DNA from 4 places in the Citricoccus sp. NPDC079358 genome. Region 1 is predicted to be linked to each of the others. Evidence: riboswitches for the same ligand, from Rfam matches in the RefSeq annotation. Region 1 holds a riboswitch; each other region holds the start of a gene.
What was found. Region 1 has a riboswitch for S-adenosylmethionine ahead of AB0333_RS09260 (acyl-CoA dehydrogenase family protein). Riboswitches for the same ligand answer to the same signal wherever they lie in the genome.
Positions count from the first base shown of each region.

Region 2: it holds a riboswitch for S-adenosylmethionine, as region 1 does, so the genes downstream of both, AB0333_RS07490 (acyl-CoA dehydrogenase family protein) here and AB0333_RS09260 (acyl-CoA dehydrogenase family protein) in region 1, are expected to answer to the same signal.
Region 3: it holds a riboswitch for S-adenosylmethionine, as region 1 does, so the genes downstream of both, AB0333_RS13370 (PLP-dependent transferase) here and AB0333_RS09260 (acyl-CoA dehydrogenase family protein) in region 1, are expected to answer to the same signal.
Region 4: it holds a riboswitch for S-adenosylmethionine, as region 1 does, so the genes downstream of both, AB0333_RS10410 (flavin reductase family protein) here and AB0333_RS09260 (acyl-CoA dehydrogenase family protein) in region 1, are expected to answer to the same signal.

Region 1 is NZ_JBFBLI010000006.1:68,410-73,809, reverse strand. It holds gene AB0333_RS09270 (anti-sigma factor) at 11-847, opposite strand; gene AB0333_RS09265 (sigma-70 family RNA polymerase sigma factor) at 844-1,440, opposite strand; gene AB0333_RS09260 (acyl-CoA dehydrogenase family protein) at 1,640-2,983, opposite strand; SAM riboswitch class I at 2,991-3,083, opposite strand; gene AB0333_RS09255 (MetQ/NlpA family ABC transporter substrate-binding protein) at 3,199-4,149, opposite strand; gene AB0333_RS09250 (methionine ABC transporter permease) at 4,181-4,879, opposite strand; gene AB0333_RS09245 (ATP-binding cassette domain-containing protein) at 4,876-5,400, opposite strand, start outside.
Region 2 is NZ_JBFBLI010000004.1:263,103-268,502, reverse strand. It holds gene AB0333_RS07510 (globin domain-containing protein) at 1-511, shown strand, start outside; gene AB0333_RS07505 (helix-turn-helix domain-containing protein) at 466-1,233, opposite strand; gene AB0333_RS07500 (DNA alkylation repair protein) at 1,314-2,438, opposite strand; gene AB0333_RS07495 (DUF1801 domain-containing protein) at 2,598-2,954, shown strand; SAM riboswitch class IV at 3,127-3,241, shown strand; gene AB0333_RS07490 (acyl-CoA dehydrogenase family protein) at 3,297-4,643, shown strand; gene AB0333_RS07485 (class I SAM-dependent methyltransferase) at 4,627-5,400, shown strand, end outside.
Region 3 is NZ_JBFBLI010000011.1:68,828-74,227, reverse strand. It holds gene AB0333_RS13380 (DUF2231 domain-containing protein) at 1-372, shown strand, start outside; gene AB0333_RS13375 (homoserine O-acetyltransferase) at 387-1,508, opposite strand; gene AB0333_RS13370 (PLP-dependent transferase) at 1,525-2,895, opposite strand; SAM riboswitch class IV at 2,977-3,091, opposite strand; gene AB0333_RS13365 (VOC family protein) at 3,299-3,949, shown strand; gene AB0333_RS13360 (CPBP family intramembrane glutamic endopeptidase) at 4,036-4,953, opposite strand; gene AB0333_RS13355 (phosphotransferase) at 5,051-5,400, shown strand, end outside.
Region 4 is NZ_JBFBLI010000007.1:63,109-68,508, forward strand. It holds gene AB0333_RS10395 (aldo/keto reductase family protein) at 156-1,160, opposite strand; gene AB0333_RS10400 (cold-shock protein) at 1,288-1,491, opposite strand; gene AB0333_RS10405 (RNA-binding S4 domain-containing protein) at 1,740-2,219, opposite strand; gene AB0333_RS10410 (flavin reductase family protein) at 2,315-2,869, opposite strand; SAM riboswitch class IV at 2,943-3,062, opposite strand; gene hisD (histidinol dehydrogenase) at 3,199-4,506, opposite strand; gene AB0333_RS10420 (mechanosensitive ion channel domain-containing protein) at 4,610-5,400, shown strand, end outside.

The DNA of each region.
Region 1 (5,400 bases):
ACGGGCGGTGTCAGCTTGAGGCGAGGACCACGATCGGATCCGTGGTCGGCGCCTCGGACCCGCCGTCCGGTTCCACGGTGACGGCGAGCGCCGCATCCGCCGGGACGTCCTGCATCCGCACGAGGGCGAGGCCGTCCTGGACCTCCAGCAGCCCGGCCGGCTGCGGGGCTGCCTCCCCCTGGATGGTCCACATCTGGTAGTCGCGCCCCTCGGCGGGAGCCGGCAGGCCCCGTGCGGCCAGCACGGTCTCACCAGACGGGGCGCGGGCCACCTCGACCTCACCTCCGCCGGTCACCGGTGACTCCAGCCGCTCAGCTCCGTCCACCTGCAGAATCTGCTCGATCGCCGTGAGCTGATCGCCCTCGGTCACGCCACCCGTGGGCGCCCACGGCTGGCTCACCACCACGGCCACGGCGATCGCGGCGGCCGCAGCGGCCGAGACCGCCCCCACCCACCAGCGGCGCGCGTCCGGCCGGCGTCGGGCACGGTGGCTGGCCAGATCGGCGACGCCGGCTCGCCCGGAGCCAGCCCCGGGGCGGCCGTCCGCACCGTGTCCTGCCAGGGGCGAGGCGCCGGCGTCCTGATCAGGACGGGCGTCCTGGCCGGACTCGGCCACGGCCGAGAGAACGCGGTCCCGCAGGTCGGCGGGAGGCTCGGCCGGTGTGCTCACCGCCAGGCGGGAGACGGTGCTGGTGAGGGCCTCGGCCCGGGCGCGGAGCTCGGGGTCCGAGCCGAGCCGCTGCTCGATGGCGCGGCGCTCGTCCTCGTCCACGGCGTCCAGGGCCCAGGCGGCGAGCAACTCCGCGTCGAACTCGTTCTTGATCTCGTGCTCGTTTCCGTTCGTCATGCTCCCACCCCCAAACAGTCCTGTAGTCGTTGGAGCGCACTGCGCATCCGGGATTTCACGGTGGCCAGTTTGGCCCCGAGTCGTTCAGCGACCTGCCGGTAGGTCAGTCCGCCGTAGTAGGCCTGCGTCACGGCCTCGTATTCCAGGCCGGTCAGCGTGCCGAGGCATTTCGTCACGCGTTCCCGGTCCTCCGCCGATTCCACGGCCTCGGACACGTCGTCCCGGTCCCTCTCGAACCCGGCGACCCCGGCCCGTTCCTCCCGGTACCGGCCGGACTGGGTGGAACGGATCAGGTCGACGGCCCTGCGGTGGGTGATCGAGCAGACCCAGCCGACCACGGATCCGCGGTCAGGGTTGAAGCGCTCGGCGGAGCGCCACACATCCACGAGGGCCTCCTGCGTGACGTCAGCCGCGAGGTCGGCGTCGCGCACGATCTTCCGCGCCAGGCCGTAGGCCGAGGGGGCCACGGCGTCGTAGAAGGCGGCGAAAGCCTCCTGGTCTCCGGTGGCACTGCGCTGGAGCAGGCCCACCAAATGGGCGTCCCGCTCGCGCGCAGCACTGCGGCCGGGTCCGGTGCCTGCAGTGCTCGTCATGGCTCCACCCTATCCGGGCATGGGGCCGGCACCGGCCTAACGGTCAGGGGCGTCGTTCAACAAGGGTGGTGTCTTCATCCGCATGGCTCCTTGGGTGTCGGTCCGGTGGTGGTCCGGTGGGGTGGTGGTCCGGTGGCCTGCTCGGGTGCAGGGTGCTGTCTGGTGTTCGGAGCCGATGCCCCTGCGGATGGGTCGGGCTTCAGACCTCGTCGGTGGCGCCGGTCTGGAGGTAGGGCACCGTGGGGGTGCCGTTGACCTCCCAGTCGCCCACCATCCGGGCCATGAACACGGCCGGATCGTGGCTGGCGATGGTCCTGGCGTTGCGCCAGTGCCGGTCCAGCTGCAGGTCCGTGCTGGTGGCGGAGGCGCCGAGCGTGTCGAAGATCCGCGTGCAGGTGTCCAGCACCAGCTTGGGCACCATCACGTGTGCCCGGTGCGCCGTCAGGGCGGCGCGGTGCATCGCCTCGGCCGCGGCGCCCTCCGATTCCCCGTCCGGCTGCTCCAGCCCGACGGCGGTGAGCTCCAGTGCCGCGTCCAGGTCCCGTCCGGCGGCGCGCACGAGTTCCTCGGCGGTCGCCTGCTGGGCGGAGAGCTCGCCGATAATCCCCAGCAGCTGGTCGTCCTCACGCGGGGTCAGCCCGCCCCCGGTGTTGGGTGAACGCTTCCGCCGCCGTGTCTGCTCCACCCCGTCGCGCAGCGCGGCCCGTCCGATGCCCGCCAGCAACGCCATCAGGGTGGACTCGTGGTGCAGCGGGACCGGTCCGTCGGCGGGCGGCAATGCCATCAGCTCCTCGACGCCGGCCCCGTGGAACTCCATGGTCCCCGTCCCGGTGAGGCGCTGTCCGAAGCCGTCCCAGTCGTCCTTCACGGTGATCCGCGGTTGCCGCACCCGCACCACGGCGAGCGCGACGTCGGCCCGCTGGGAGCCGCCCCGGCCGCCCGAGCCGACGGCCGGCGTCGTGCCCTGGTGCGTGGCACTCCGGGAGGTGGTGGCGCGGGGCAGGACTTTGCGCCGGAAGGCACGGGACACGCTCCGGTCCAGCTGGACGGTGGCCAAGGCCCACGTGGAGAAGATGCTGCCGGTGGTGTAATACTTGCTGCCGCTGATCAGCAGCTGCCCCGCCTCGTCCTGGGAGACGGTGGTCCCGAGCCCGCCGAGCGGTGCATCGCGTCCCTCGGACAGGGCGCTGCCGGCCACCTCTCCCTCGACCACGCGCCGCAGCCAACGATCCTGGACCGTGCGGTCGGGCTGGGCCAGCACATGCTGGACGAAGCTGAGGTGGCTGCGCACCAAGTGGGCCGTGTTGGCGTCCACCGCGGCCAGGTCCATCAGCAGCCGGAAGGCGTCCTCCTGGCTCGCCCCCGCTCCGCCAGCGGACTCCGGGACGCTAAGGGCGCCCAGACCCTGTTCGCGGAGCTGCTCGAAGGCCGCGAAGGGCAGGTGACGGCCAGCTTCCCGTGGCAGCTCCCCCTGTGCCACCTCGGCGAAGGCCGGGGCGAAGCGGTCGGACAGGGTGGTGTAGCGGGACGGCAGGGTCGTCATGAGAAGGGCTCCATCGTTCCTGGCGGTAGCACCCTGGCCCCAGGCGGGCGGGTTGCTGCGGCGTCGACGAGCCAGATCTCTCGGCCGCTCTGGATGGTGGTCCCCTCCATCAGACCACTCGGCGACGGCCCGGGTCCAATGCGAGGTATGCGGTGAGGTCAGAGAACCGTGATTTCTCCTGACCCCACCGGGTCATGCTGTGAGGTAGGCGTTGTCTACTGTTCGGAGACCGGGGTCAGGACGCCGGCGACCAGCGGGTTGTCCGTGGTCTCCAGGTACTCCTCGAACCGGGGATCGGAAAAGACCTCAACGAGCTTGCGGGTCTCCGGGGTGTCCTTGAACTCGGTCCCCACGATCAGCCACGAGGCGTAGGTCCGGGGCGGGTCCGGGAACAGGATGCCCTTGTCCCGGCCGATCTTGCCGGCGTCAAAGATGTTGGTGTAGCCGAGGGCGGCGTCCACCGAGTCCAAGGTCCGGGCCATGGACAACAGGTCGATCTCGGTGAAGTCGAAACGGCGGGGATTCTCCACCACGTCCTTGAGCTGGGCGGTGCGCGGCTCAATGTCCGGGTCCAGCCCGATGAGGCCCTCGCGCTCCAACAGCCACAGCGCCTGGCCCTGGTTGGCCAGGTCTGTGGGCACGGCCACGGTGGCGCCGTCCGGCAGGTCCTCCACGTCGTCGTACCGGGTGGAGTACAGGCCGAAGGCCCACTGGTAGATCTCCACCGTGGTGGACAGGTCGAAGTCGTTGCCCTCCGCCACCTGCTTCATGTACCACTGGTGCTCGAAGATCGTGGCGTCCACCTGGCCCTCGGCCACGGCCCGGTTGGCCTGGACCCCATCCGCGATGCCCACAGCCTCGATCTCGACGCCGTAATCGGGCGCGATCTCCTCAGCCACGAACTCCACCAGGCTCTCCTCTCCGGCCATGGCCGGCTCGTAGTGCACCGTCAGCGGTCGGGTGATCTCGGCCTCGCCGCCGGCGGCCACGGCCGGCCGGTTGGATTGCTGAATCACCACGAGGCCCAGCGCCAGGGCGGCCACCGTGGTGATGGCCGCCAGCGACCAGGGCAGCACGGTGCGTGACTTTCGCAGGGTGAAGCCGTGATCGTGTCCGGCCGTCGCCTTCTCCCCGGTGGTCGCCGGAGTCTTCTTCTCGGGGTTCATAGGAGATCCTTCAACAGGGGTGCGGGGCCGCTCAGGGCCGGGTCAGTGAACGGGCGATCCGGTCGCCGACGAACTGGACGAGCTGGACGGTGATGATGAGCAGGACGATCGTGCCGAGCATGACGGTCATGTCGAAGCGCTGGTAGCCGTAGGTCACGGCCAGGAAGCCGATGCCGCCCGCGCCGATGGTCCCGGCAATGGCCGAGTATTCGATCATCGAGATGGTGTTCAGGGTGATGGCGGAGGCCAGGCCGGGCAGGGCCTCGCGCAGTTGCGTCTGACGGATGATCTGTGCTGGGGATGACCCCGTCACGAGACCGACGGCCATGTTCTCCCGCGGCAGGTCGTTCAGGGTGTTCTGGACCAACCGGGCGAAGAACGGGATGCCGGCGATCGTCATGGGCACCACGGCCGCGGCGATGCCCAGGGTGGTGCCGGTGATCCACCGGGTCAGCGGGATGATGGCCGCCATCAGCACGAGGAACGGCAGAGACCGACCCATGTTGACCGCCCAGCTGAGCAGCCCGTAGGCCCGGTCCTGCGGGAACAGCCCGCGCGGGCTCGTGTTGTACAGCAGCACGCCGGTGGCCCCGCCGATCATGACCACCAGCATCATCACGATGCCCACCATGGCCCACGTCTCCCCGTAGGCCGGCAGCAGCAGGGCAGGCAGCTCGGACAGCGGAGTATCGGAGAGCAGCGGCTGGGAGGAGTCTGCGGTCGCACTCATGCCGTCGCCCCCGCCGTCGCGCCGGCCGGGATCTGGGTGGCGCCTGACGGCGGCGGGCCGGCGCGGTCTGGACTCGCAGCCGAGATGGCGGTCCCGGCGGGACTGGACCGGCCGGCGTCGCTCCTCAGGCGGGCACTGAGCCCGAGCCCGTTCAGGGCGCCGATGGCGCGCTGGGCCTGCTCGCTGCGGACCCCGACGACGGCGCGGCCCAGGGCGGTCGCGCCGCGGGCCTCGATGGTGCCTCCGAGCAGGGCCAGGCGGATCTGGTGGTCCACCGCCACTCGGGTGAACCATTCGGGGTCCACGTCCCCATCCCGGTAGGCGAGATCCAGGAAGGTGTCGAAGCCGGCCGGCAGCGGCAGCGCGGCGATCGGCAGCAGCTGCCCGCCAACGGTGGAGTCCTGGTCCGCGACGAGGGACGGCAGCGAGCCGTACTCCGCGAGCCGGCCGTGGGACAGGGAGGCCACCTGGTCGGCGACGTTCCGGACCACGTCCATCTCATGGGTGATGAGGATGATGGA
Region 2 (5,400 bases), on a different contig from region 1:
CGGCCAGGTCTCCGGCTGGCTGCACGAGAACGCGCAACCGGGGACGGTCCTCGACGTCTCGCAACCCGCAGGTGATGTGGTGCTCGACGAATCCGACACCCCGCTGGTGCTGGTCTCCGCGGGCATCGGCATCACCCCGGTGGCGGCGATCATGGAGGACCTCTCGCGTCGGCAGCCCGGACGCACCGTGCGGCTCTTCCACGCCGACAAGTCCCACGTGCACCACGCCCTGTATAGCGGTCTGCGCCGGCAGGTGCTTGCCATGCCGGACGCGCGGGCCCAGAACTGGTACCGGAAGGACGCCGAGACTGCGCCGACGCTGTATCCGGCGAAGTCCGGATTCATGGACCTGTCCGACGTCGAACTGCCCGAGCAAGCGAAGGTGTTCATGTGCGGACCGCTGCCGTTCATGCAGAGTGCCCGGCGTGCGCTGATCGAGCAGGGCGTGCCGAGCGAGAACATCCACTACGAGGTGTTCGGTCCGGACCTCTGGGCGCAGTCGCCCGCCTGATCCCCGTCTTCAGGGGGCAGCGCCCGCAGCGCCCGCACGGCCGCCCGCTCCAGTTCAGCATCGTCGCGATCGGCCTCGACACCGCCGGGGCGCGACGACGGCGCCGCCTCGCCGTGGCGTCCGAGCACAAGCACGCAGCGCTCGGGGCCGACGAAGGGATGCAGGCGGCGCAACTCCAGCGGTCCCGGGACCTGTTCAAGCTGGTCCCGCACGAGCCGGGCGTGCACGGAACAGACCGCCGGCCGTTCAGCGTCGATCATCTCTTCGTACAGGCAGGGCAACAGGCCGATCGTCAGGTCACGCTCGTCGACCTCGGGCTCCATGCCGGCGTCCTCCAGGTGCTCGTAGAGGGCGTCGAGCTGGTGCACCGCCTCGTCGCCGAGGACGTCGCGGTGGTCGAGTTCCGGATCCAGGCCGCGCAGGACCTCGCCCCGTTCCTGGGCCGCCCGGGCTCGCTGCTCCGCCACGAGGCTGTGCTCGGTGCGGCGTACGGGGGAGTATCCGTTCGGGGGCCGGCCCCGCCGGCCGGTCTCGACGGGAGCCCTGGCGACGAGCCCCTCACCCTCCAAGACCCGGAGGTGGTCGCGGGCGGTGTTCAGCGGCAGGCCGGTCTCCTCGGCGAGCTCCTGCAGGAGCCGGCCCGGGAGGCGCTGCACCGCGTGCAGCAGCCGCAATCGGCTCCTCTGTGTGAGCCCCCGAAAGTCCTCCACCCGCCGCGGCATGCTCCCATGATACTGAGCGGCGGCACCCGGATAAACGGCTCCGAGACGGGTGCCAAGGGTCCACCTGGCCTCCCGGGTCCTCAAGAAAGGCTGAGGGCCTGATCCGCGGGTAACAGTTCGAAGGGCACCGGAAGGGTGGAGATCCCGTTGACCTGCAGGGCGACCGCGTGGCCACCGGGATGGTAGCGGCGGGTGGTGATCGCCCGGAAGGAGTGCGACCGGTTCACGGCCATCTCCTCTCCGGGCTGGAGGGTCCGGGTGGTCAGCTTGAAGACCTTGGTGCTGAGGGTGCTGTTGGCCTTGCGATGGTGGATCACGTAGTCGATGGCGAGACGAGCGGGCTCCGGGCCGACGTTGCGCACCACCGCGGTGAAGCGGACCTCTCCGCCCCAGGGCACCCGGGCCTCGGTGAGATGCGGCCCGTCAATGTCGACGGACACGGGCCCGAATCCGAGCAGGTCCAGTGCCCCTGGGTGGCCGTTCTTGAGGAGGGTCCGCAGACCGTGGCGTACCAGCGCAGGCGTCTGCGGACCAGGGTCCGCCAGCCATCGCTGGGCCGTCGAGACAACGAGGTCCGGGGCATCCCGGCTGAGGTCGTTGAGGTGGTTGGCCACCGAACGCCGGACGTACTCACTGGGATCCCGGTACAGAGCCTCGAGGAGGGGCACGGTCACGCCGGGATGGGCGGTGATGGCCGGGATGCGCACCGCCCAGGGGAGGTAGGGGCGGGTGCCCTCGCTGGCCAGGCGTCTGATGTGCTCGTCCGCGGAATCCGTCCACACGGCGATGATCGCCAGTCCTCGGTCCAGGTCGTGACGCAGGAGGGTGCGGAGGGAGAACTCCGAGGTGAGCCGGCCCGTGAGTTCTGCCAGGAGGGCCATGGCGTCCGTGAACGCTGCTGCGGTGTTCTCTTGGACGGCCCGGGCGGCGACCGCACCGGTGACCGGCCAGATGAGCCAGCCGGAGAAATCCGAGCTGCTGTCCCGCGCCTGACGGATGACGTGGGCGAGTGACTGATAGTCGCCCGGGAGGTCGACCAGGAGAGCCTCCCGTAGCAGGTCCGCGCGCTCGCGGAGGGCGAGGCCGTCGAGCGACTCCGCGGCTCGGGGCAACGAATGCAGGTCCGTCCCCGGCACGACCCGCCGGATGGAACGGGTCAGTGCGGTGGCGGCGCGTGCACCCAGGAGCTCGTCAGCGGAAGGCATGCGATCATTATCGCCGGGCGGGGTCCGGCGCAGGGGACCGACCCGAAGCAGCCAGGCAGATGTGACCCGGGCGGGCGTTCGGCCACAGGACCATGGACGGCCCGGGATTCCGGGAGCGAGAATCTGGACCACTGACAACACCAGGAGCGAGGCACGCCCATGACGACGATCGCCGACCACGACGCCTACATCGCAGCGGCACCCGAGCCGTTCCGGCCGGAGTTGCAGCGCCTACGCTCGATCCTGGCCCGCACTCTGCCGGAGGCGGAGGAGATGGTGGCCTACAACATGCCGGGGTTCAGCATCGGTGGCACGGTCGTCGCGAGCTATGCGGCGTTCAGCAAGCAGTGCGGGCTGTATCTCCTGCCGGGCGCCCTCTCCGCACATGCCGATGACATCGCGGCCGCCGGCCTCAAGGCGACCAAGACCGGCATCACCTTCTCGCCGCGCAAGCCGATCCCGGACGAGCTCGTCGAACGGCTGGCGCGGGCTTCGCGCCAGGAGGCCGAGGCCTGAGGGCTCAGCCTGGCCGGTTTCGGACGACGTGGCAGGCCAGGTCATGAAGAGATGACCTCCCATGACGACCTATGGCGTGGTCTCGGCGGTCTTCGCGCACACCGGAGCGTAGAAGTCGTCAGATTAATCAGGTGATGCGGACAGGACCGTGAGTTCGTAGCCTCGTCCCCAGAATCACGAGTTCCGGTGCGAAGCCCTGGCTGGCCGGACTGCAACCCTCTCGCTGTGGTGGGGTGCACCAGGTGATGATTCGGCCGGCCCGCAGCGGTGACCGGCAAGTACAGCCTGCCGAAGACATCCCTGGATGATCGCTGCTCGGCGAGGCCATCCGAGAGGGCACCCATGACCACTGTTTCACCTACCCCGGCGCCGGCCCGTGCGAGCGCCGAGGAGATCCGCGCCGAGTTCGCACCCCTGTTCTCCCGTATCCGCGCGGGTGCCGTGGAGCGCGAGCGGTCTCGGGAGTTGCCGTTCCTGGTGGTGGAGGAGCTGAAGCAGACGGGCTTCACCGCGCTGCGGGTCCCCCTCGAGTTCGGAGGCCGAGGCGTGGGGTTGAGCGAATTCGCTGCCCTGCTGGTGGACCTGGCCGCGGCCGATTCGAACGTCGCGCACTTGCTGCGCGGCCACATCGCCTTCTTGGAGCGGCTGCTGCTGAGGCCCCCCGGGAACCACCGCGATCAGTGGCTGCGTCGGATCGGTGCGGGGGCGCTGATCGGCAATGCTGCCTCGGAGCGCAACGAGCTGACGGAGATCACCACCCGGCTGGAGGAGCGCGGCGGGCGGTGGACCGTCACCGGTACGAAGTATTACACCACCGGCAGCATCTACGCGGATTGGATCTCCCTGTCCGCGGTCCGAGGGGAGACGCGGCATTCGGTGCTGGTGGACGCCTCCCACCACGGGGTGCGGGTGGCGGACGACTGGGACGGCTTCGGCCAACAGTTGACCGCCAGCGGCGGCCTCACCCTCACCGACGTGCCCGTGGACCCACAGGACATCCGCGCCTTCGAGCCGGAGGATCCGCAGGCCGGGTTCGGGGTCGGGCTCTTCCAGGTGATCCTGCTCCTGGTGGCGGCAGGAGTGGCCCAGTCGGCGGTGCAGGACGCGATGGACTATGTCCGCCCCCGGCGGCGGACCTTCGCCCACCGGGGCGAGCTGGCGCCCCGGGAGGAGGACGTGGTCCAGACCGTGGTCGGGGAGGTCGCCGCCAAGGCCCACGCCGCCCGGCTGATCGTGCTGGGGCAGGTGGCGGCGCTGGACGCGTATGCGCGGAAGGCCGCCGACGGGGCCCGGGAAGGCACTCAGGATGAGGTGGCGTCCCTGGCGGAGGAATCCGCACAGTTGGCCCGGGAGGTATTCCAGGCGCAGCTGGTGGTCCTTGAGCTGGTGCAGCGGGCCACCACCGAGATCTTCGAGGTGGGCGGGGCCTCGGCCACGAGCACCAGCCGGAGCCTGGACCGGCACTGGCGCAACGCCCGCACCATCGCCAGCCACAACCCCGCGAAGTACCGGGCCCGGGCGGTCGGCGAGTACCTGCTGACCGGCGAGTTCGCGCTCTGGGGCGGCAAGGGGCCGGCGGGCGCCCCGGCAGTCCAGGAGGGCCAGGACGCCCAGGAGGCCCCAGAGGGCCAAGCCGGGCCAGCAGGCAATGCCGGTCGGGGTGACGCTGACCATGGCCGCCACCTTTGAGGAACTGCTCGAGGCCGGCGAATCCGCGGACGTGACCGGGTGGGACTTCTCCTGGCTGCAGGGCCGGGCCACAGAGGAACGGCCTCCGTGGGGCTACGCCGGCCAGCTCGCCCGTCAGCTCCGGGACGCCTCCGCCTCCCTGGACATCCAGACCGGCGGCGGGGAGGTCCTGGCGCAGGCCGAGACGTTCCCACCGACCGCCGTGGCCACGGAGTCCTGGCCGCCGAACCTCGCACGGGCCAGCGCCCGGCTCCACCCCCGCGGCGTGGTGGTGGTGGCGGACCCGGATGAGCCGCCGCTGCCGTTCGCCGATGCGGCCTTCGACCTGGTCACCAGCCGGCACCCCGCGAGCCTCTGGTGGGAGGAGATCGCCCGGGTCCTGAAGCCCGGGGGCACGTACCTCGCCCAGCACGTGGGCCCGGCCAGCGCGTTCGAACTCATCGAGTTCTTCCTCGGCCCCCAGCCGGGCGCCCGCCACGTGCGGGACCCGGAGGCGGAGGCGGACGACGCGCGGGCGGCAGGACTGGAGGTCGTCGACCTCCGCAGGGCTCGGCTGAGGATCGAGATCCATGACGTGGCCGCCGTGGTCTACCTGCTGCGCAAGGTCATCTGGTGGGTGCCCGGATTCACCGTGGCGCACCACCGATGTCGGCTGAAGGACCTGCATGACCACATCCAGACCCACGGGCCGTTCATCACCCATTCGACACGGCACCTCATCGAAGCACGCCAACCCACCATCACCGGGGAGAACCAG
Region 3 (5,400 bases), on a different contig from region 1:
ACCCTGGGTAGTTGGATGGGGGCCTCCCTCCTCGACCTGGCCGGGGGGACGCCGTCACGCCACGGCGCCACGCTCCTGGTATCCGCAGGTCTGCTGGCCGCGATTCCGACAGCACTCGCCGGCGCTGCCGACTGGACAGAGACCGAAGGAGCTGATCACCGGATCGGCGCGGTTCACGCGCTGGGAACAGATGCCGCCGTCTTCCTGTTCCTGGGATCCCTCATCGCCCGCCTCCGGGACCGTCACACCCTCGGGGTCGGACTCGCTGCGGCCGGCAACGTGGTCGCGGCATCGGCTGGTTTCCTCGGCGGCCACCTGGCCCTGACACGGGGCACCGCGGGAGGGTCCGGGCCGACTGAGCGCGGCGAGTGAGGGCGGCTAGAGGCCTAGAGGCCCAGCACCCGCGTCATCTCCGCGGCCACCTGGTCCAGGTCCGTCAGGAACCCGTCGTGCCCAATCGGAGAATCGATCATGTGGACCGGGACGTCGCCGGGCAGCTGGCGGGCGAGCTCCTGGGACTGGCCCGGGAAATACAGGCGGTCGGACTCGACGGCGGCGATGAACGGTGTCACCTGGATGGAGCCCAGCACCTCCGCTTCCGTGCCGCGGCCGCGGGAGACGTCGTGGCTCATCAGGGCTTCGGTCAGCACCAGGTAGCTGTTGGCGTCGAAGCGTTTGATCAGCTTGGCCGCCTGGTAGTCCAGGTAGGACTCGACCTGATAGCGCCCCTGCCGCCGGACCGGCTCCCCGAACGGGTTCTCCTCGGGCTGCGCGGCGCGCCCGAAGCGGGAGACCATGTCCGGTTCGGATCGGTAGGTGATGTGCGCGATCTTGCGGGCGATGCCCAGCCCGCCGTCCGGCGTCGGGCCCGGGTAGTAGTCCCCGCCGCGGAAGTTCGGGTCCAGGGTGATGGACTGCACCTGCGCCTGGGCGAAGGCGATCTGCTCGGCGGTCGAGTGCGCCCCGCAGGCGATGACGGCCATGCCGGCCACACGGTCCGGGTAGGCGGTGGCCCACTCCAGGGCGCGGGCACCTCCCATGGAGCCGCCGATCACCGCCTGGAAACGCTCGATGCCCAGGGCGTCGGCCAACCGCGCCTCGGCATGGACGGAGTCGCGGATGGTGGTGAACGGGAAGCGGGATCCCCAAGGGGTGCCCTCCGGGTCCAGCGAGGACGGTCCGGTACTTCCGTAACAACCGCCGAGGATGTTCGGGGCGATCACGAACCAGGTATTGGTGTCGATGGGGCAGCCGGGGCCGACGACACCCTCCCACCAGCCCTCCTCCGGATCACCGGAGGAGGCCGCCACGTGCGTGGACCCGGTCAGGGCATGCAGCACCAGCACGGCGTTCGACTTCTCGGCGTTGAGCGTGCCCCAGGTCTCGTAGGCGATCTCCACCTCCGGCAGGTGGCCACCGGTCTCGAAGTCCAAGGCGCCGATGCGCCGAGTGTGCAGGCCGCCGTCGGGTAGGCCCGTGGCGGTCGGCTGGGGGGTGGTCGTGGTCATGCGAATACCTCCGGCCCTAGGCGCTCACGTCGGCCGCGGCGAAGCCGTTGTCCAGATCGGCCAGGATGTCTTCGATGCTCTCCACACCCACGGACAAGCGGACCAAGCCGGGGGTGACACCGGTGGCACGCTGCTCCTCCTCGGTGAGCTGGGAATGCGTGGTGGATGCCGGGTGGATGACGAGCGAGCGGACATCACCGATGTTGGCCACGTGGTGGTGCAGGCGCAGGGCGTCCACGAAGCGGGCCCCGGCCTCGCGGCCGCCGGCGATCTCGAAGGAGACGAAGCCGGCCGGGCCCTTCGGCAGGTACTGCTTCGCGCGCTCGTGCCAGGGACTGGAGGCCAGCCCGGGGTAGATCACGGCCTCGGCCAGGGCGTGGCCGTCCAAATACTCGGCCACCTGGCGGGCGTTCGCCACGTGGCGCTCCATGCGCAGGGACAGGGTCTCGAGGCCCAGGTTGAGCAGGAAGGCGTTGAAAGGGCTGATCGCGCTGCCGTAGTCGCGCAGCAACTGGACCCGCGCCTTGAGTACGAAGGCCAGGTTGGCCCCGAGGATGCCGTCCACGCCCAGGTCCCGGGCGAAGACGATCCCGTTGTAGCTCTCGTCCGGGGTGTTGAAGCCCGGGAAGCGCTCGGGCTGGGCGGCGAAGTCGAAGGTGCCGCCGTCCACGATCACGCCGGCCATCGCCGCGGCGTGGCCGCCGAGGTACTTGGTGGCCGAGTGGACCACGATGTCCGCACCGTGCTCGATCGGGCGCAGCAGGTACGGGGTGGCCAGGGTGTTGTCCACGATCAGCGGCAGCCCGGCGCCGTGGGCGACGTCGGCGACGGCGCGGATGTCCAGCACGTCCCCGCGGGGGTTGCCGAGGGTCTCACCGAACAGGGCCTTGGTGTTGTCCTGGATGGCGTTCTGCCACGCCTCCGGGCTGTCCGGGTCCTGCACGAAGGTGGTGGTGATGCCGATCTTGGCCAGGGTGTGCTTGAACAGGTTCTGCGTGCCGCCGTACAGCGAGGCGGACACGACCACATGGTCCCCCGCCCCGGCGAGGTTGAGGATGGAGAAGGTGGTGGCCGCCTGGCCCGAGGCCAGCAGTAGTGCCCCGACCCCGCCCTCCAGGGCGGCGATCTTGCCTTCAACGGCTTCCTGGGTGGGGTTGCCGATGCGCGAGTAGATCGGGCCGAGATCCTTCAGGGCGAAGCGGTCGGCGGCGACCTCGGCGGACGGGAAATCGAAGGAGTTCGACTGGATGATCGGCAGCACCGTGGCGCCGTAGGGGTTCTCCTCCGGGATCCCGGCATGGACCTGGCGGGTCTCGAAGCCCCACTGGGCTGGATCGGCGGCCTCGGTGTTCGGGGTGCTGGGGGTGTTGGTGGGGTTGTCAGTCACGTGACGGCTCCTGTCAGTCCAGGGCCACCGGTGTGGTGCCGGCGGGCAGGGACATCGTCCAGCAACCCGACGCGGCGTGGTGGCCCGCGCTTGCCGGTGCCGGTCGGCACCTGCCTGGTCCTCACCCGGGGCACCCCACCGCGAGCTGGAGGGTTGCCGGCCAGCAAGCCGGGGCTTGATGCTGGCACTCATGACCTTCGTCAAGTCTGCCAGATCGGCTCCGGGGATTCATCCCCGGCCGCCCTGGGGCGTAGCATTGCGCCGCACGGTGCTCCCGCGGCCCTCGTCATCAGGGACGCCGAATAACCGGCACCGGCTGCCGGTCAGACCTGTGACGTCGACCACATTTCAAGTGAGGTTAACCTAACCAGTCCGGGCCGGAAGAAAGTGCAACGATAAGAGCATGATGCGCCTGGATCACGTCTCGTACGCCGTTGGACCCGAAGAAGGACTTGCCGCCACGGTGGCCCGTCTCGCCGAAACGCTCGGCATCGAGCGCGTCAAGGGCGGTGTCCACCCCCGCTTCGGCACGCGCAATGCGATCTTCCCGCTGCGCAACCGCCAGTACCTCGAGGTCGTGGAGGTCTTGGACCACCCCTCCTCGGAGAAGGCCCCGTTCGGCCAGGCCGTGCGCGCCCGCTCCGAGATGGGCGGCGGCTGGATGGGCTGGTGTGTCTCCGTGGACGACCTCGCCCCGTTCGAGGAGCGCCTGGAACGCCAGTCCGTGCCCGGCAACCGCAAGTTCCCGGACGGCCGCGAACTCACCTGGCGCCAGATCGGCATCAAGGGCCTCATCGCCGATCCCCAGGTCCCGTACCTCTTGCGCTGGGATGAGGGCACCGAGGACCTGCACCCCTCACAGGCCCACACGCCTCAGGCCGAGTTGTCCTCCATCACGATCGCCGGCTCCCGCGACCGCGTGCGCGGCTGGTTGGGCCTGGACGACCCGGAGGAGACGGTCGGGGACATCAACGTGGTCTTCGAATCGCCCTCCGGCACCCCCGGCATCCTGGAGGTCACCTTCGAGACCCCCCAGGGCACCGTCACGCTCTGACCCCACGCACCACCCTGCGTTGAGTCCGGAGGGATTCACCTCTCAGCCCCGATATACGTGAATCCCTCCAGACTCACGTCACGGATTCAGGTGCCGAACAGGCCTGCCGCCACCAGCAGCGGGTACGCCACGAAGCCGGCGGCATTCAGCAGGAAGTGCGCGATCACCAGCGGCATCACCCGCCGGTATCTCAGGTAGACCGCGCCGAACACCAGCCCCATCAGCAGGTTGCCGATCCCCGGGCCCACCCCCTGGTAGAGGTGGTAGGCACCCCGCAGGACCGCGCAGCCCACCACCACGGCCACGGGATTCAGGGGCACGACGGCGCCGCTCGCCCAGGCGCGTAGCCCACTGTGACTGCCGGGCTGGCCCGCCACCATCCCAGCACGCCGCTGTTGCAGGTAGCCGAGCCGGTCGAAGAGCCACGCCACCACGATGACCTCCTCCAGCAACGCGTGCCGCAGGGCGGAGAGCAGCAGCACAGGGGTGGTCCACCAGTACTCATTCAGGGCGCTGCCGACGATGGCCGTGGTGACGCCCGCGGCCCGGCCGGCAGCGTAGACCGCCAAGGTCCCGAGGCCGATCACCAGGAACAGTCCTGCGCCGAGGCCCACGTCCCGGCCCGGCCGGCGGAAGTCCAGGCCGAAGGTGCGGAACGGGTTGCGCCCGCGGATCCACACCAGATGCAGCACCAGCAGCACCGGGACCAACGCGAAGCCGATGTCCAGCACCTGGTAGGTCAGGTCGAAGAACTGCCGGTCATCCAGGGCCGGGTTCAGGGTGGTGGTCTGCCCGGACAGGGGCGCCTGCGTCCATTTGTCGATGAGGTTGACGATCGCGTAGACCGCCGACTCCCCCAGGGACAGCGCCAGCACGATGACGATCTCCCAGCGGACCGTCCGAGATGAGGGTGCCGCCAGGGCATCGAACGCCCCGGCTCCGGCCGGCCGGGTCGGCGGATTCGAAGGGTTCGGCAGCGGAGACGAGGAGGCAGAGGTGGTCACCGCCCCAGTGTAGGAGTGTCCGCTGCCCACTCCGGCCCGGCCGCCCACCATCGCCGCCCCGCTCGGCCACAGTCAGCCGCCGCGCTACCGTGGATCTATGGCCTCCGCACCGACTCCCGACGACGTCGCTACCGCCTGCGCCGCGGCCGCCCGGCCCTTGGCTTCTGCCCTCGCCGCTGATGACGGACTCGCCCGCCGCCTGGCCGAGGCAGACTGGCCTGCCGGCGTGATCGACGAGGGCGGACAATTCCACCGGGTACTCGTGCTGCCCGGCGTGGGCGCCGTACGGATGACCCGCACCCGCGAGGCCGCCGCACGCCTCAGCGACCGCATGGCCGCCCTGCAGACCCTCAGCACGACGGCGGCGCTGCCCTTCGCCGTGCCCGTACCCCTCACCGAGGTGGTCGGGGAGGCGGACGGGCTCCCGGCGGGGATGGCCGCCGTGGT
Region 4 (5,400 bases), on a different contig from region 1:
GTCATGCTCCGCCCCCCGTTGGTTGGCACTTGACCCCGTGTTGCCCGCCCTGTCCAGCAGAACGGGCAACACCGGCTAACTGTGATCATACCGTGATCTACAGGGATGTCCACATCACGGAAGCGTCACAGTTTGGGGAGTCGTGCCCGGCCAGGTCAGACGGCGCGACCCTCGGGGACGGACACGAGCGAGGGATCATCGGTGACGACATGGCCGATGGCCGCGTCAATGGCACCCAGGGTCGCCTGGTCCAGGGTGAGGTCCAGGGCCTTGACGTTCTCGGCGATCTGCTCGGGGCGGGACGCTCCCACCAGGGCGCCGGCCACGTTGGGATTGGACAGGACCCAGGCGATCGCGAGCTGGCCCATGGTGGCACCGAGCCCGTCCGCGATCGGACGCAGCTTCTGGACGGCGGTGAGGACCTCATCCGTCATCTTGCTGGCCATCGAGCGCGCTCCGCCCTTCTCGTCCGCTCCGCGGGATCCCTCCGGGGCCTGTTGGCCGGGCAGGTACTTGCCGGTGAGGATGCCCCCGGCCATGGGGGACCAGACGATCTGGGACAGTCCAAGGTCCTCGCAGGTCGGGACGACCTCGGCTTCGATGACGCGCCACAGCATGGAGTACTGGGGCTGGCTGGAGATGAGCTGGAACCCGAGCTGGGCGGCCATGGCATGGGCCTCGCGGATCTTGTCCGCCGGCCATTCGGAAACGCCGATGTAGAGGGCCTTGCCGGCGCGGACGATGTCCGCGAACGCCTGCATGGTCTCCTCCAACGGGGTCTCCACGTCGAAGCGGTGGGCCTGGTAGAGGTCCACGTAGTCCATTTCCAGGCGCTGCAGGGATCCGTTGATGGACTCCATGATGTGCTTGCGGGAGAGGCCGGTGTCATTGTGGCCCTTGGGGCCGGTGGGCCAGTAGACCTTGGTGAATACCTCGAGGGACTCCCGGCGTTCGTTCTTCAGGGCCTCACCCAGGACGCTTTCCGCCTTGGTGTTCGCGTAGGTATCCGCCGTGTCGAAACTGGTGATGCCCTGCGCCAGGGCCTCCTTCACACAGGCATGGGCCGTCTCATTCTCGACTTGGGAGCCGTGGGTGAGCCAGTTGCCGTAGATGATCTCTGAGATCTTGAGCCCGCTGTGGCCCAGGTAACGAAATTTCATGGTTGTACCCTAGACCGGATTCCGCCGAGGTGGGGCGCTGACATGGCGCGTTGGTCACAGCAGAACGGCCACCGTCCCCGAGGGGAGGGTGGCCGTTCTGGAGCCTGAAGGGTTCAGGCGAGCTCGATCAGAGCGGGCGGACTGCCGCAGCCTGCATGCCCTTGGGGCCCTGCTGGGACTCGAACTCGACCTTCTGGTCTTCCTGCAGTTCGCGGAAGCCATTGCCCTCAATGGCGGAGAAGTGAACGAAGATGTCAGCGGACTGATCATCCGGGGAGATGAAGCCGTAGCCCTTCTCTGCGTTGAACCACTTGACGGTACCGGTAGCCATGATGGGCCCTTTCCTGAGGTTGTAAACCCGTCGGTCTTCCAACGGGGGCGAAGCGGCGTGTGCGAAACCGCTTCCTACAACGCTCCGAACGGCCCGAGGGCCAACCGGTCCGCAGTGGTGACGGACTTACTGCTACTACTACTTCTGAGACACATAATACGGGAGATGCCGCGGAACTGAAGCCCCCATTTTTCCCGGTGCGCATTCTTTTCCCGGTGTTCATCTGAGTCCGTCATCGGCCCAGGAGCTCACTCGGGATCGAGGCCGGGATCGAAGCCGGGATCACGAAGGACAGAGTCGTGCTCTGGGACGGCACGGCTGCGGAGCCGGTCCAGCTGGCGCCGGTCGCGCTTGGTGGGTCGGCCGGCGCCGCGGTCCCGGCGAGGCACGGCCAGCAGTTCCCGTGGCACGGGTTCCGGGGAGTGATCGAGGTAGTGCCGGACCGCCTCGGGGGCGCCGACCCGCTTGGCCACCAGGCCGGTGACTTCGAGGATCCGCTCTCTGCCCGGAAGGCGCAACCGGATGGTGTCGCCCGGCTTGACCGGTTGGGCGGCCTTGGCGGGCTGCCCGTTGAGGCGGACGTGACCGGCCCGGCACGCCGTGGTGGCGGCTGACCGGGTCTTGTACATGCGCACGCCCCAGAGCCAGGCATCCAAGCGGACCGGGCCGGCCGGCGTCGTGCTCGAGCCCGAACCCGAACGCCGCGCGGACGGAGTGACGGAAGGCATGCCGGACATCCTACCTCCGGGCCGCACGCCGGCACCGAGGTCGCTTTGCGGGCAGAAAACAGTACTCTTCTCTGCCCGCAAAGCGAGGGGTCGGGTTACTGGTTGCCCTCGGCGGTGCGCAGGTTGCGGAAGGCCGAGCGGTGGAACACGATCGGCTCGTGCTCTGCGGAGTGATCGTGCACGCCGTGCACCTCGAGCAGGACGATGGTGTGGTCACCGGCCGGCAGCTCGGAGTAGACGGTGGTGTCCAGCCACAGGGCGGCGCCGTCCAGGAAGATCGCGCCCTCATCCGTGGACCGGATGTCCAGGCCGGCGAAGCGGTCCCCCTCCTTGGAGGCCAGCTGACGGCAGACGTCGGTGTGGTCCTCGCCGAGGATGGAGATCCCGATCCGCTCGGCCTGCTTCAGCCGGGGCCAGGTGCGGGAGGTGTTCTGCACGGCGAAGGAGACCAGCGCCGGCTCCAGGGAGACCCCGACGGTGAAGGACGAGGCCACGAGGCCCTCCTTCGCACCGTTGGCGACGCCGGCGAGCGCCGCCACGCCGGAGGGGAAGTGGGAGAAGGCCGAGCGAAGGGTCTGTACGGACAGGTCTCGATCGAGGTCACTGTCGAGGTCGGTCTGCTGCAGGTCGTGGGTAGCCAGGGCGGTCATGGTGGGTCCTCCGTCCGAAGGCGCATCTGCACGGCGGCACGCCACGGGAGGCTCCCGATCGGCACCAGCAGAAACGCGGTACTTGCCCGCCGGGGCATCCGGTAGGCCGAATCCTCACCTGGAGCACCCCACTACTGCGTGAAGAGGGTTGCCGTCCCGCAAGCCAGGGCTGTAACAGCGGGAACTCGTGATTCTGGATCCAGACTAACGACGGACGTCCGGAACGGTCAAAGGGTTTCTCGAACTATGAACCCCCGTGACCAACGCGCCCCCGCCACCGCCGCCTCCCACCCCCGGGGTGCGGCGGTCGCGGAGGAGCAGGCAGCAGGTCAGCGGAAGCGCAGGGAGACGGCCTCGCCGTGGGCCGGCAATCCTTCTGCCGTGGACAGTGCGGCGATCTTGGTGTCCAGTTCCTTCAACCCCGTCTCCGTGTAGCGGATGAGCTGCTGCAGGCGCAGGAAGCTCACCGTGTTCAGCCCGGAGGAGTAGCGGGCGGAGCCGCCGGTGGGCAGCACATGGTTGGAGCCGGAGGAGTAGTCGCCCAGCGGAACGGGCGCGTGTGGGCCCACGAACACGGCACCGGCATTGGTCACCCGGCGGGCCGTCTGCAGGGGGTTCACGGTGTGGACCTCGAGGTGCTCGGCGGCGTAGGCGTCGGCCACGGCCAGCGCCTCGTCCAGGGTCCCCACGAGCAGGATCCCGGACTGCGGGCCGCCCAGAGCCTGGCGGATCTGCTCCTCGTGGAAGCTCCCCGGCACCTGCCGCTCGATCTCCGCCGCCACGTCCCGGGCCAGCTCGGGTGAGGTGGTGATGAGCACCGAGCCGGCCATGGGATCGTGCTCGGCCTGGCTGATGAGGTCGGCAGCCACCCACCGGGCATCGGCGGTGCCGTCGGCCAGCACGGCGATCTCGGTCGGCCCGGCCTCCGCGTCGATGCCGATGGTGCCGAGCAGGGCGCGCTTGGCGGCGGCCACGAAGATGTTGCCCGGCCCCGTGACCATGTCCACGGGGGCACACACGCGAGTGCCGTCGTCGTCCGCCACGCCATAGGCGAACATGGCCACCGCCTGGGCGCCGCCCGCGGCGTAGACCTCATCCACGCCGAGCAGCGAGCACGCCGCGAGGATGACCGGGTGCGGGAGGCCGCCGAAATCCTTCTGCGGCGGGGAGGCGACCGCGAGCGAGGCGACCCCGGCGGCCTGGGCCGGGACCACGTTCATCACCACGGAGGAGGGGTAGACGGCGCGGCCGCCCGGAACGTAGAGGCCCACGCGGTTCACCGGGACCCAGCGGTTCTCGACGATGGCACCTTCCCCGAGGTCCACCTCGGACCCGGAGGGAATCTGGGCGGCGTGCACCTTGCGGGCTCGGTCGATGGACTCCTCGAGGGCGGAGCGGACCTCGGGGTCCAGGGACTCGAGCGCCTCGGCGAGCTTCTCGGCCGGCACGGCCAACGACGGCGGCCGGACCCCGTCGAACTGCTCGCCGAGATCCAGCACGGCTCGGGTCCCCTCGGTGCGGACCCGGTCCAGGATCGGCAGCACCTTCGGCACGGCGGCGGCCACATCGACCTCGGCGCGGGGGAGCACCGTGGCGGGATCGTAGGTGCGGCCGCGCAGGTCCGTGGTGGCAAGCATGGGGTGGCTCCTGTGATTCCGAGGGTTCGGCTGGTTTCGGTGGTCCAGCGTCCATTCTCCCCCCGTTCAGGAACGTCTGAGCACCAGATGACAGACTGGGGCCATGCCCAGTTTGTCCTCCTTCACCGATCTGTTCACTGATCCACTCTCCAGTCCGTCCACCTCGATCCTCGCCTCCGGCGCGGGACCGGAGTCCGCATCGACGCCCGACCCGAGCGGATCCCCGGAGAACATGCAGGACAGCGTGCGCGAGGGTGCCGAAGGGGCCGTCGACTCGCTCGGACCGTTCTGGGGGATGCTCTCCACGGTGGCGATCTCCGTGGCGTTCGCGCTGGCCGTGCTGGTGGTCGCCTGGCTCCTGGTCAACGCCCTGCTGCGCCGCAAGCCCCAGCTGCGCAACCAGGTCGCCCGGTGCCGGGTCCCGGTGGCGCTCGCCGCGGTGCTGCTGGCGGTGCGGATCGCCCTCGGACTGACCGCCGCCACGTACGCCTGGTTCAACGGCGTGAACTTCCTGCTGATGGCCGGCATCATCGGCTCCCTCGCCTGGCTGGCGCTGCGGGTGGTGCGGATCGTCGAGGAGCGATTGCTCGGCAAGTATGCCTCGGAGGGCGTGGACGACCGCCGCGACCGCAAAATCCGCACCCAGACCGTGCTGCTGCGGCGCGTGATCCAGGCCGCCGTCATCGTCATCGCCGTGTCCATCGTCCTGTTGACCATCCCGCAGGTCCGCGCCGTGGGCGCCGGTCTGCTGGCCTCGGCCGGCGTGATCTCCGTGGTGGCCGGCCTCGCCGTGCAGTCCACCCTGACCAACGTGTTCGCCGGCATCCAGCTGGCGTTCACCGATGCGATCCGGGTGGGAGACGTGGTGACCGCGGACGGGGTCTACGGCACCAT